2 regions of the Streptomyces sp. 7N604 genome follow, and region 2 is predicted to be linked to the other one. Evidence: predicted binding sites of a transcription regulator. Region 2 holds the regulator's gene; the other holds the start of a gene.
What was found. The regulator HrcA, encoded in region 2, represses chaperone genes, less so after heat shock. The targets are predictions, from matches to a motif close to TTNGCACTCNGNNNNNCNGAGTGCNAA.

Region 1 (6,948 bases), on a different contig from region 2:
GTATGTCCTGCGGCACGCCAAGTCCGCCCGGCCGGACGGAGTGGCCGACCAGGACCGGCCACTGGCCCCGCGCGGCCGCCGCGACGCGCCGGCCGCGGGCCGCTGGCTGCGGGACACCGGCGCGGCTCCCGACCTCGTCCTCTGCTCCCCCGCCCTGCGCACCCGTGAGACATGGGACCTCGCCGCACCCGAACTGCGCGCCGGGGGCGCCGCGCCGCAGGTCACCTACGATGCGGGCGTCTACCAGGCCACCTCGGACGAGTTGCTCGCCCTGGTACGGCAGACCCCCGCAGACGTACGGACGCTGCTGCTGATCGGCCACAACCCGGGCCTCCAGGACCTGATCCTGATGCTCACCGGCGAGGCGGACGGCGATGCCCTGGTGCGGATCCGCGAGAAGTTCCCGACGTCCGCCATCGCCGTCCTTCTCGTCCCGGATCCCTGGTCGGCCCTCGCGCCGGGTGCCGCCCGGCTGACCGAAATGGCCGTGCCGCGCGGCAGGAAGGGGTGACGCCGTACGCCGCCTGACGGCACGTCCGGCATCCGGCTTCCGTCATCCGGCGCCGGCGCCCGGCGTCGCGCGTCAGACCTCACGCCTCACGCCTCACGCCTAGGGCGTCAGGCGTCGCACTCCCCCGGTTGCAGCTTCTGCGGCTTGGACAGGGACACCTGGTCCTCCACCGCGCCGTTGGAGGAGTTCTTCACGGGCGAGGTGGCGGTGAAGTCGGTGATGGCCCAGTAGTGGTGGCCGTGTCCCTCGAAGGGGCCCGTACCCGTGTGCTCGTAGTCGATCCAGAACACTCCGGTGACCTGCTGCCGCTGGTACCGGTGCTGAAGGTGCGCCTTGTGGCCCTCGGGGACGAACGCGCTGAAGCTCTGGGTCGTGCCTGTCGACTGCCCCCAGGTGTGCTGGTACTGGGTCTGGATCGAGGCCTTGACCAGCTTGCTCAGCCCGACTTCGAGGCTGGCTCCGACGGTCACGCTGTTCGTCGTGATGTACTCGTTGTGGTCGCTCCAGGTGATGTTGTTCTGTTCGTTTCCGCCCCGGCAGTTGGCGAAGTCGGAGCTCAGCGGCTCCCAGGGGCCGAGCCCTGTGGTCTCCGGCGATCCGTACGGATAGAAGCCGCACGACACCCCGGGGACGTCCATCTCCTGCTCCGCCGCGCAGTCCTCGACTATCTGACGTGCGCTGATCTGGCCTTCGCCGGAGGCCTCCGGATACGCCTCCTCGGGGGCACCGAAGGCGGTGCCGTCCCCCAGGCAGACGTACTTGCCCTCGCAGAAGGTCGGGGTCTCGGCGAAGGCGGTACCGGCGCCCAGGGCGCCGAAGGAGAGGGTGGCCGTCACGACGGCGAGCAGCCGGGACTTGCGGAATCTCATGGAACGATCTCTTCCGGTCGAACGGGGGGGTGAGAGATGGTGCAGATGTTTCTGGAAGGAACATCTGGATGAAGAGTGACGCTAGGGAATTCGCCCGGAGCCCACAACGCATCGCACCAGAACGGCCGGAAGAGACAACGGAGTTCGACGGACCCATCGGTAACGCTTAATGTTCCGTAGCTTGTGCGCTGCCGGAGAGGGAACGCCGCGATCAGCGGCGACCGGACGGCTTGCTGCATCGATCTCGCAGCGAGCAGTCGTCGAAACGCTCGGTACACCGATACCAAGGATCAAATCGCGCCAGTCTGGCGCAGAAAAGCCGCTGGGGCGGCACCTTCACAGGTGCCGCCCCAGCGTTCAGGACGTTGATCAACCTGGGGGTCCCCCTGCTCGAGCGAAGCCGAGAGCTTGGGGGAGGTCGATCAGAAGTCCATGTCACCGCCCGGCATGCCGCCCGGGGCCGCCGGGGCGGCCTTCTCCGGCTTGTCGGCGATGACGGCCTCGGTGGTGAGGAAGAGCGCCGCGATGGAGGCGGCGTTCTGCAGCGCGGAGCGCGTGACCTTGGCCGGGTCGATGATGCCCTCGGCGATCAGGTCGACGTACTCGCCGGTCGCGGCGTTGAGGCCGTGACCCGGGGTCAGGTTGCGAACCTTCTCCACGACGACGCCGCCCTCGAGACCGGCGTTGACCGCGATCTGCTTCAGCGGGGCCTCCAGGGCCAGGCGCACGGCCTGGGCACCGGTGGCCTCGTCACCGTCGAGCTCGAGCTTCTCGAAGACCGAGGAAGCCTGCAGCAGGGCCACGCCACCACCGGCGACGATGCCCTCCTCGACGGCGGCCTTGGCGTTGCGCACCGCGTCCTCGATGCGGTGCTTGCGCTCCTTGAGCTCGACCTCGGTCGCGGCACCGGCCTTGATGACGGCCACGCCGCCGGCCAGCTTCGCGAGGCGCTCCTGGAGCTTCTCGCGGTCGTAGTCCGAGTCCGAGGCCTCGATCTCGGCGCGGATCTGGTTGACCCGGCCCTGGACCTGGTCGCTGTCACCGGCGCCGTCGACGATGGTCGTCTCGTCCTTGGTGATGACGACCTTGCGAGCGCGGCCCAGCAGGTCGATACCGGCGTTCTCCAGCTTGAGGCCGACCTCCTCGGAGATGACAGTGCCACCGGTGAGGATGGCGATGTCGCCGAGCATGGCCTTGCGGCGGTCACCGAAGCCCGGGGCCTTGACGGCGACGGACTTGAAGGTGCCGCGGATCTTGTTGACGACGAGCGTGGACAGGGCCTCTCCCTCGACGTCCTCGGCGATGATCAGCAGCGGCTTGCCGGACTGCATGACCTTCTCCAGCAGCGGGAGCAGGTCCTTCACCGCGGAGACCTTGGAGTTGACGATCAGGATGTACGGGTCGTCGAGGACGGCCTCCATACGCTCCATGTCGGTCGCGAAGTACGCGGAGATGTAGCCCTTGTCGAAGCGCATGCCCTCGGTGAGCTCCAGCTCGAGCCCGAAGGTCTGCGACTCCTCGACGGTGATGACGCCTTCCTTGCCGACCTTGTCCATCGCCTCGGCGATGAGCTCGCCGATCTGGGTGTCGGCGGCGGAGATGGAGGCGGTGGAGGCGATCTGCTCCTTGGTCTCCACGTCCTTGGCCTGCTCGAGCAGGGCGGCCGAGACGGCCTCGACGGCCCGCTCGATGCCGCGCTTGAGGGCCATCGGGTTGGCGCCCGCGGCAACGTTGCGGAGGCCTTCCTTGACGAGCGCCTGGGCCAGGACGGTCGCGGTCGTCGTGCCGTCACCGGCGACGTCGTCCGTCTTCTTCGCGACCTCCTTGACCAGCTCGGCGCCGATCTTCTCGTACGGGTCCTCGAGCTCGATCTCCTTGGCGATGGACACGCCATCGTTGGTGATCGTGGGGGCGCCCCACTTCTTCTCGAGGACGACGTTCCGGCCCTTGGGGCCGAGCGTGACGCGGACGGCGTCGGCGAGCTGGTTCATCCCGCGCTCGAGACCGCGCCGTGCCTCCTCGTCGAACGCGATGATCTTGGCCATGTGAAGTGGTCCTCCCGGACTGGGGTGGATTGCTCCGGACCGCGCCCGCGCCCGCGACGGACGGCCTGCACGCCTGACGGTTCCTTGCCCCGCCCAGCCTGCGGGCCTCACCGACCCGGTCCTTCTGTCACTCTCAACGTCAGAGTGCTAACGCCAATGATTAGCACTCTCACCCGGAGAGTGCAAGGCGGCCCGAAGGGCCTCGATGAGGGGTGGCGGTCGTGCGACGGGTGGGCGCAAGCCGCCCGAAGGGCGACGATGAGGGGTGGCGGTCGGGCGACGGGTGGGCGCAAGCCGCCCGAAGGGCGCCGATGAGGGGTGGCGGTCGGGCGACGGGTGGGCGCAAGCGTGTGCCATGACGAAGGGCCCGCACCCTCGACGGGGTGCGGGCCCTCTTCTAACGCCTGTGGTCAGTCGGCGCGTCCTCGGTCAGCCTGCTACGCGGACCATGTCCGCCTGCGGCCCCTTCTGGCCCTGCGAGATCTCGAACTCGACCCGCTGACCTTCCTCGAGGGTGCGGTAGCCGTCCATCTGAATCGCGCTGTAGTGCACGAAGACGTCCGCACCACCGTCGACCGCGATGAAGCCGTACCCCTTCTCCGCGTTGAACCACTTGACGGTGCCCTGAGCCATCCCTAACTCCCCTATTACTGGCCCTTGCGCAGGACCGCACTCCGCGGACCCGGGTCAGACTTCACCCAGACCTCACCCCCCAAACACGCGGGGTGTGCGCCGGAACGCCTCGACCGCGGCTGAATGTATCTGCACGGATGCCGTCTGCAACAGGTCAATCCGACGAGAATTCCGGGCGCACCCGATCGGTAATTCCCGTGGAATTAGCAAGAATTCAGGGCAACTCGGGCCGGGCATAACGCATCAAACCGACAAATCGCGCACACACTTGGGACACAACTTGTCGGTTCTCATATGCGTTCGGCAAGGACGCCGGCGGGGGATTGACCAACTGTACCGCGCTCAACCACGTAGAACCGCCCCCTCCGCTTCTCTCACGGAGGGGGCGATCCCGATTACGAAACGTTGTTGAGTTTTGTCCTCAACTATTTTCCGGAGCGGCCGGAGGCGCTGGAGCCACTGGAGCCGCTGGAAGGCCCCGGGAGGGCCCGGAGGGCCGGAGGCGCTCAGCAGCCGCCCGCGACAGCCGGGATGATCGAGACCCCGGCGCCGTCCGGCGTCGCCGTCTGCAGCCCGTCCTCGAAACGCACGTCGTCGTCGTTGACGTAGACGTTCACGAAGCGGCGGAGCTTGCCCGTGTCGTCCAGGACTCGCGCGGCGATGCCCGGGTGGTTCTTCTCCAGCGACTCGATGACCTCGGCGAGAGTCGCGCCCTCGGCACTCACCTCGGCCTGGCCACCGGTGTAGGTGCGCAGGATGGTCGGGATACGGACGTTGACGCTCATACGGGGTCACCTTCGGTGCGAGGGCGGATTCAGGGTTTCGTGTTCCGGTGCGGGCGGTGGCCGGGTTGTGCCCACCCTCCCCCAGAGCTTCGCCTGGGGGTATCCCAGCCCCGCGGAACGAGTGGCCACAACCCGGCGGTCAGTCGGCGAGGCCCGCCTCACGGAATGCGTCGAGGCTCGGGCGGATGGTCGCGGACGGGCCCGTGGTCGGGGCCACCGCGTCGAGCGTCTTGAGGCCGTCGCCGGTGTTCAGCACCACCGTCTCGCCCGCCGGGTCGAGCTGACCCGTCTCGATCAGCTTGCGCAGCACACCCACCGTCACGCCACCCGCGGTCTCCGCGAAGATGCCCTCGGTGCGCGCCAGCAGCTTGATCGCGTCGACGACCTGCTCGTCATCGACGTCCTCGACCGCGCCACCCGTACGGCGGCAGATGTCGAGCACGTACGGGCCGTCGGCCGGGTTGCCGATGGCCAGCGACTTGGCGATGGTGTCCGGCTTCACGGGCCGTACGACGTCGTGGCCGTCCTTGAACGCCCGCGACACCGGGGAGCAGCCCTCGGCCTGCGCGCCGAAGATCTTGTACGGCTTGTCCTCCACCAGACCGAGCCGGATCAGCTCCTTCAGCCCCTTGTCGATCTTCGTGAGCTGCGAGCCCGAGGCGATCGGGATGACGAGGTTGTCCGGGATCCGCCAGCCGAGCTGCTCGGCGATCTCGTACGCCAGGGTCTTGGAGCCCTCGCCGTAGTACGGGCGCAGGTTGACGTTGACGAAGCCCCAGCCCTGGCCGAGCGGATCGCCGATCAGCTCGCTGCAGAAGCGGTTCACGTCGTCGTACGTGCCCTCGATGCCCACCAGGTCGCCGCCGTAGACGGCGGCCATCACGACCTTGCCCGCCTCCAGGTCGTGCGGGATGAACACGCAGGACCGGAAGCCGGCACGGGCGGCCGCGGCGCCGACGGCGCCCGCGAGGTTGCCCGTGGAGGAGCAGGAGAGGGTGGTGAAACCGAAGGCGCGGGCCGCCTCGACGGCGATGGCGACGACGCGGTCCTTGAAGGAGTGGGTGGGGTTCCCGGAGTCGTCCTTGACGTGCAGGCCGCCGGTGACGCCCAGCTCACGGGCGAGGTTGTCGGCCTTCACGAGGTTGGTGAAGCCGGGGTTCAGGTTCGGCTTGCTCGCGACGTCGGCGGGGACGGGAAGCAGCGGGGCGTACCGCCAGATGTTGTTCGGGCCTGCCTCGATCCGCTTCCGCAGGCCCTCGGGGTCGCCGCTCGGCAGGTCGTACGCCACCTCGAGCGGCCCGAAACACACCTCGCACGCGAAGATCGGGCCGAGGGCGAATCGCTCGCCGCACTCACGGCAGGACAGGGCGGCGGCCGGTCCGAGAGAGACGGTTTCGGTGCTGTTCGCAACGGTTTGCACAGCCATGGATGGCGAGGCCCTTTCTCCTCATCTTTCCCGTGACGGACTTCGCCACGAGACGGAATTGGCACCTTCCCTAGCCGGGAGCCTCGCCATGCGCTGCGCGAGACCGGCTGGAGGGTTGCCGGGGCTTCAACGGGCCGTTTCCCTCTGCCCCTCTGGATGAGCGGTATGGCACCGGGCAGCATCCCCGGGCATTTGTGCGCGCCCACCCCGACATGAAGTGGACACGTGCGTTGTTCAAGACTGTAACGGAAGGCACGGACGGTTGAGGGAGTCGTCCGAACCGCGAGATGGATCACATGGTTCTCATGGGGTCCCGACACCAGGGAGACGAGCGTACGTGCTTGATGAGGTGGAGCGCTGGTTGGAGCGCCGCTCCTGGTCTGCCGCCGATCGTCCGCTGAGCCGGCTCCTCGCCGCCAAGCGGAGCGCAGGGCCCGCAGGGACAGTCACCGTCGTACTCCCCGCGCTCGACGAGGAGACCACAGTCGGGCCGATCGTGGAGACGATCCGCCGCGAGCTGATGAGCGAGGCGGTGCCCCTGGTCGACGAGCTGGTGGTGCTCGACTCCGGCTCCACCGACCGTACGGCCGAGGTGGCCGCCGCGGCCGGGGCCCGGGTCGTGCACCGCGACACGATCCTGCCGCGCCTGGCCCCACTGCCCGGCAAGGGCGAGGTGCTG
Region 2 (6,948 bases):
TTTTGGGGGGGAGGGGGGAACCCCCCCCCCCCCCCTAAAAAAGACCCCCCACACCACGGCTAGCGGCCGTTGAAGGCGTCCTTCAGGCGGGAGAAGAGGCCCTGCTGACCCGGCTGGAACTGGCCCAGCGGCCGTTCCTCGCCGCGCAGCTTCGCCAGTTGCCGCAGCAGGTCCTCCTGCTGCGGATCGAGCTTCGACGGGGTCTGGACCTCGACGTGGACGACCAGGTCGCCGCGCCCGCCGCCGCGCAGGTGCGTGATCCCGCGCTGGTGCAGCGGGATCGACTGCCCGGACTGCGTCCCCGGCCGGATGTCGACCTCCTCGAGCCCGTCCAGCGTCTCCAGCGGCACCTTCGTGCCGAGCGCGGCCGCCGTCATCGGGATGGTGACCGTGCAGTGCAGGTCGTCGCCGCGGCGCTGGAACACCGCGTGCGGCAGCTCGTGGATCTCGACGTACAGGTCGCCCGCCGGGCCGCCGCCCGGGCCGACCTCACCCTCGCCCGCGAGCTGGATGCGGGTGCCGTTGTCGACACCGGCCGGGATCTTGACGGTGAGCGTGCGCCTCGACCGTACGCGCCCGTCGCCCGCGCACTCCGGGCACGGGTTCGGCACGACCGTGCCGAACCCCTGGCACTGCGGGCACGGCCGCGAGGTCATGACCTGCCCGAGGAAGGACCGCGTCACCTGCGAGACCTCGCCGCGGCCGCGGCACATGTCGCAGGTCTGCGCCGACGTCCCCGGCGCCGCGCCCTCGCCGCTGCACGTGGTGCAGACGATGGCCGTGTCGACCTGGATGTCCTTCGTCGTTCCGAAGGCCGCCTCGTCCAGCTCGATGTCGAGCCGGATCATCGCGTCCTGGCCGCGCCGCGTACGCGACCGCGGCCCGCGCTGCGACGCGGTGCCGAAGAAGGCGTCCATGATGTCGGAGAAGTTGCCGAAGCCCGCGCCGAAGCCGCCCGCGCCGCCACCGGCGGCGGCGCCGGAGAGCGGGTCGCCGCCGAGGTCGTAGACCTGCTTCTTCTGCGGGTCCGAGAGCACCTCGTAAGCGGCGTTGATCTCCTTGAACCGCTCCTGGGTCTTCGGGTCCGGGTTGACGTCCGGGTGCAGCTCACGAGCGAGGCGCCGGAACGCCTTCTTGATCTCGTCCTGCCCTGCGTCGCGGCGCACGCCGAGGACGGCGTAGTAATCCGTGGCCACTTACGACTCCGCCAGGATCTGTCCGACGTAACGTGCCACTGCGCGTACCGCTCCCATCGTTCCGGGGTAGTCCATGCGGGTCGGTCCGACCACGCCGAGTTTGGCGACTGCCTCGTCGCCCGAACCGTAGCCGACCGCGACGACCGACGTGGAGTTCAGTCCTTCGTGAGCATTCTCATGCCCGATTCGTACGGTCATGCCCGGGTCCTTGGCCTCCCCGAGCAGTTTGAGGAGCACCACCTGCTCCTCGAGAGCTTCCAGCACTGGCCGGATGGTCAGCGGGAAGTCGTGCGCGAAGCGGGTGAGATTGGCGGTGCCGCCGATCACCAGGCGCTCCTCGGTCTCCTCGACCAGGGTCTCGAGCAGGACGGCCAGGACCGTGGAGACGGTGGCCTGGTCCTCCGGGTCGAAGGAGTCGGGCAGGTCCTGCACGAGCTGGGGCACATCGGAGAACCGCCGGGCGACGATCCGGCTGTTGAGCCGCGCCCGCAGGTCGGCGAGCGAGGTCTCGCCGAAGGGCGCCGGGAGGTCCACCATGCGCTGCTCGACGCGGCCGGTGTCCGTGATCAGCACGAGCATGATCCGGGCCGGGGCCAGCGACAGCAGCTCCACGTGCCGGATGGTCGAGCGCGTCAGCGACGGGTACTGCACCACCGCGACCTGCCGGGTCAGCTGCGCGAGCAGCCTGACCGTACGGCCCACCACGTCGTCCAGGTCGACGGCGCCGTCCAGGAAGTTCTGGATGGCCCTGCGCTCGGCCTGGGACAGCGGCTTGACACCCGCCAGCTTGTCGACGAAGAGCCGGTAGCCCTTGTCGGTCGGGATACGGCCCGCGCTCGTGTGCGGCTGGGCGATGTAACCCTCGTCCTCCAGCACCGCCATGTCGTTGCGGACGGTCGCCGGGGAGACGCCGAGGCCGTGCCGCTCCGTGAGCGCCTTGGAGCCGACCGGCTCCTCCGTGCCCACGTAGTCCTGGACGATGGCGCGCAGCACCTCGAGTCTGCGTTCGCTGAGCATGCGCACACCTCCAGCTGCGGTTCCTCGGCCCTCTGCTTGGCACTCACTGTGTCTGAGTGCCAGCTTCCCCCGAGCCAGTGTACGGCGCACTGGTATGACCAGGGCAAGGGCGGCCCACCTGCCGGGTTCCCGCCGGCCGGGGATGGCGGCCGGCGGGAACCCGGCAGCGGGCAACGCTACCTGGCTGCGACTAGCGTCGTCGTATGAACCGGACTTGGGAAGAGGCGGGCTGGGAGCAGCTTGCGCCGGGCGTCGCCCGGCGGAGGCTGCCCGGCTGGGACGCGACGGCGGGCCTCGTCCACGGCCCGTCCGCGGTGCTGATGGTGGACGCGGGAGCCACCCTGCGCGAGGGCGCGGAGCTGCGGCGGCAGGCGGAGGAGATGCTCGGCCGCCAGGTGACGCATCTCGCGCTCACCCACCCGCACTTCGATCACGTCCTGGGCGCCGCGGCCTTCGCGGGGACGCAGGTGTACGGCGCGATCCGGATGGACCTGATGATGGGCGGGCAGCGGGCGCGCGCGACGCTGCGCGAGGACGCGATCCGGCACGGGCTCGACCGGGAGGCCGCGGCGGAGGCGGCCGAGTTGCTGGTCCGGCCGCACCACCTGATCAGCGGGGACATGACGGTGTCGCTCGGCGACGGGCGCGAGGCGGTGCTGGTGAACGTCGGACCCGGGCACAGCGGCCACGACCTGGCGGTGCTCGTGCCGGGCCGCGGGGGCGCGCCGAGCGTCGTCTTCTGCGGCGACCTGGTGGAGGAGTCGGGCGAGCCGCAGGCCGGGCCCGACGCCATTCCGTCGCAGTGGCCCGCGGCGCTGGACCGCCTCCTGGACCTGGGCGGCGAGGACGCGCTGTACGTGCCCGGGCACGGAGCGGTGGTCGACGCCCGCTTCGTCCGGGCCCAGCGCGACGAGCTGGCGGCGCGCTTCGGCGTGTCGTAGGCGCACGGGGGCGACGGCTCCGTAGTGTCGGCCGGATGCGCAGCAGCAGACAGTACGGGCCGGATCTCACGCCGCCGTGGAAGAAGCAGAAGCCCGCGCCCGAGGTGCCGGCCGAGATCGACCTGGTGGTCGAGGAGGTCACCACCGGCTTCTGCGGTGCCGTCGTCCGCTGCGAGAAGACGGCCCAGGGCCCGACGGTCACCCTCGAGGACCGCTTCGGCAAGCACCGCGCCTTCCCCATGGAGCCCCGCGGCTTCCTGCTGGAGGGGCGCGTCGTCACGCTCGTACGCCCCTCGGTGGCGGCCCCGCGTACGCCGACCCGTACGGCGTCGGGCTCGGTCGCCGTCCCCGGGGCGCGGGCAAGGGTCGCGCGCGCCGGGCGGATCTACGTCGAGGGGCGGCACGACGCCGAGCTCGTCGAGCGGGTCTGGGGCGACGACCTGCGCATCGAAGGCGTGGTCGTCGAGTACCTGGAGGGCGTGGACGACCTTCCGGCGATCGTCCGCGACTTCGCGCCCGGCCCGGACGCCCGCCTCGGCGTGCTCGTCGACCACCTGGTCCCGGGTTCGAAGGAGTCCCGGATCGCGGCGGAGGTGACGGGCCCCGACGTGCTGGTGGCCGGACACCCCTACATCGACGTCTGGGAGGCCGTGAAGCCGTCCTCGGTCGGCATCCCGGCCTGGCCCGCCGTGCCGCGCGGCCAGGACTGGAAGACGGGGGTTTGCCGGGCGCTCGGCTGGCCGGAGAACACGGGCGCCGCGTGGCAGCGCATCCTGCGTTCGGTCCGCAGCTACAAGGACCTGGAGCCCGCCCTGCTGGGCCGGGTCGAGGAGTTGATCGACTTCGTCACGGCTCCGGCCTGACCCGCACATCGTCCCCAGGCCCCGGGAGGATGGGCGGGCAGGGGAGCGCGCTAGTCGACCAGATCACGTACGACCGCGTCGGCCAGCAGCCGCCCGCGCAAGGTCAGCACCGCCCGGCCCGCCTCGTACGGTCCCCGCTCCAGCAGTCCGTCCGCCAGCGCCCGTGCCGCGGCCCGCGCGCCCGCCGGGGCGAGCAGGTCCAGCGGGCACCCCTCGCCGAGGCGCAGCTCGAGCAGGATCCGCTCGACCCGGCGGTCCTCGGCGCCGAGCACCTCGCGGCCGGCCCCCGGGGAGCGGCCCTCGCTCAGCGCCTGCGCGTACGCGCCCGGGTGCTTCGCGTTCCACCAGCGGACGCCGCCGACGTGGCTGTGCGCGCCCGGCCCCGCGCCCCACCAGTCGGCGCCGGTCCAGTACAGCTCGTTGTGACGGCAGCGCCCGGCTTCCGACGTGGCCCAGTTCGACACCTCGTACCACTGGAAACCGGCGGCCGACAGCGTCTCCTCGGCCATGAGGTAGCGGTCGGCGTGCACGTCGTCGTCCGTCATCGGCACCTCGCCGCGCCGGATGCGGCGGGCGAGCTGCGTGCCCTCCTCGACGATCAGCGCGTACGCGGAGACGTGGTCGGGGCCCGCTCCGATCGCCGCGTCCAGCGAGGCGCGCCAGTCCTCGTCGCTCTCCCCCGGCGTCCCGTAGATCAGGTCCAGGTTCACATGCTCGAACCCGGCGGCGCGGGCCTCCGCGACGCAGGCCTCAGGGCGCCCGGGGGTGTGCGTACGGTCGAGTACCTGCAGGACGTGCCGGCGCGCGCTCTGCATCCCGAAGGAGACGCGGTTGAAGCCGGCGTCCCTGAGCTCTGCGAGATAGCGCGGATCCACGGACTCCGGGTTGGCCTCGGTCGTGATCTCGGCGCCGTCCGCGAGGCCGAACTCGTCCCGGATCGCGGCGAGCATCCGCCCCAGGTCGTCAGCGGCGAGCAGAGTCGGCGTCCCGCCCCCGACGAATACGGTCTCGGCCCGGCGGGGGTCGTCGCCGAGCACCTTCCGGGCGAGCCGGATCTCCTCGGTCAGGGTGTCGGCGTAGTTGTCGCGCGAGGCCAGAACGCCGCCGGAGCTGCGCAGCTCGCTCGCGGTGTAGGTGTTGAAGTCGCAGTAGCCGCAGCGGGTCGCGCAGTACGGCACGTGCAGGTAGAAGCCGAGGGGACGGGCGGCCGCGCCGGCGAGCGCGTGACGGGGCAGTGCGCCGTCGCTGGGCATGGGCTCGCCGTCGGGCAGGGCGGATGGCATGCCCCCATTGTCCCCCGCCCCGGGGAACCGCCGACCGGGGAGCCCCGGCCACGCTTCCACCCGACCGGCGCTTCGCGCCGGAACCTTCCCGCCCACCTGCCCTTGAAAGGGCAGGTGGGCGGGAAACGGCGCGAGGCCGGGTGGGGGTGCCGGGGCCGCGCCGGAGGGGGTTACGCCTCGCGTGTGCCGTCGTACATCTCGTCGATCAGGTACCTGAACTCGCGCTCCACCACGGGCCTCTTCAGCTTGAGGCTCGGCGTCAGCTCACCGTGCTCGACGTCGAGATCGCGCGGCAGGATCCGGAACTTCTTGATCGTCTGCCACCGCTGCAGCCCCTCGTTCAACCGCTTGACGTAGCCGCCGACCAGCTCCTCGACCTCCTTGGACATGACCACGTCGGCGTACGGCTTGCCGCCGAGGCCGTGGTCGGCGGCCCAGGCCGTGATCGAGGGCTCGTCGAGCGCGATGAGCGCCGTGCAGAAGTTCCGGTCGGCCCCGTGGACCAGGATGTTGGAGACGAACGGGCAGACCCCCTTGAACTGCCCCTCGACCTCGGCCGGCGCGATGTACTTCCCGCCCGACGTCTTGATCAGGTCCTTCTTCCGGTCGGTGATCCGGAGGAAGCCGTCGGGGGACAGCTCGCCGATGTCGCCGGTGTGCAGCCAGCCGTCGGGCTCCAGCACCTCGTAGGTCTTCTCCGGCAGCCCGTGGTAGCCCTGCATGATGCCCGGGCCGCGCAGCAGGATCTCGCCGTCGTCGGCGATCCGTACCTCCGTGCCGGGCAGCGGCTTGCCGACCGTGCCCGTGAGGTAGTTCTCGCCCGGGTTGACGAAGCTGGCGGCGCTGGACTCGGTGAGGCCGTAGCCCTCCAGGATGTGGATGCCGGCGCCGGAGAAGAAGTAGCCGATGTCGGGCGCCAGCGCGGCGGACCCGGACACGGCGGCGCGCAGATTGCCGCCGAAGGCCTCGCGCAGCTTGGCGTAGACGAGCTTGTCGGCGATGGTGTGTTTGACCGTGAGGCCGAGGGGCACCGACCTGACGCCGGTGCGGCGCAGGCTGTCCTGCGAGACCTTCGCGTACTCGCGTGCGACGCCCGCCGCCCACTGGAAGATCTTGTACTTGGCAGCGCCGCCCGCACGGGCCTTGGCCGCGACGCCGTTGTAGACCTTCTCGAAGATCCGGGGCACGGCGGCCATGTAGGTCGGCTTGACCACCGGGAGGTTCTCGATGATCTTGTCGATGCGGCCGTCCACGGCGGTGACGTGGCCGACGCCGATCTGGGCCGAGATCAGCACCTTGCCGAAGACGTGCGCCAGCGGCAGCCACAGGTACTGCACGTCCTCGCGGTTCACCATGCCGTTGGCCTCGATGGCCCGGGCCATGTACGACCAATTGTCGTGCGGCAGCCGCACGCCCTTGGGGCGGCCGGTGGTGCCGGAGGTGTAGATCAGCGTGGCCAGCTGCTCGGGAGTGATCGCGCTGATCCGCTTGTGTACGACGTCCGGGTTCTGCTCCAGGTGGACCGTACCGCGCCACTCCAGGTCGGCGAGCGAGAGCACCCAGCCGTCCGGGTCGCCCGGAGCGGGCTGCGCGTCAGCCTGCTCGATCACCACGACGTGCGCCAGCGCGGGGAGCTCGGCCCGCCGCT

Region 1: the regulator HrcA is predicted to act here: its motif matches at 3,550-3,576, upstream of groL (chaperonin GroEL).

Annotation. Positions count from the first base shown of each region.
Region 1 covers NZ_JBQQBX010000022.1:127,726-134,673, forward strand. Annotated here, with positions in the region: gene ACTWP8_RS24335 (SixA phosphatase family protein) at 1-511, shown strand, start outside; gene ACTWP8_RS24340 (hypothetical protein) at 619-1,380, opposite strand; gene groL (chaperonin GroEL) at 1,803-3,425, opposite strand; gene ACTWP8_RS24350 (cold-shock protein) at 3,855-4,058, opposite strand; gene ACTWP8_RS24355 (ubiquitin-like small modifier protein 1) at 4,565-4,843, opposite strand; gene thrC (threonine synthase) at 4,983-6,269, opposite strand; SAM riboswitch class I at 6,288-6,432, opposite strand; gene ACTWP8_RS24365 (glucosyl-3-phosphoglycerate synthase) at 6,607-6,948, shown strand, end outside.
Region 2 covers NZ_JBQQBX010000009.1:1-6,948, forward strand. Annotated here, with positions in the region: gene dnaJ (molecular chaperone DnaJ) at 60-1,196, opposite strand; gene hrcA (heat-inducible transcriptional repressor HrcA) at 1,197-2,213, opposite strand; gene ACTWP8_RS11665 (MBL fold metallo-hydrolase) at 2,417-3,154, shown strand; gene ACTWP8_RS11670 (DUF3097 domain-containing protein) at 3,190-4,017, shown strand; gene hemW (radical SAM family heme chaperone HemW) at 4,068-5,300, opposite strand; gene ACTWP8_RS11680 (AMP-dependent synthetase/ligase) at 5,471-6,948, opposite strand, start outside.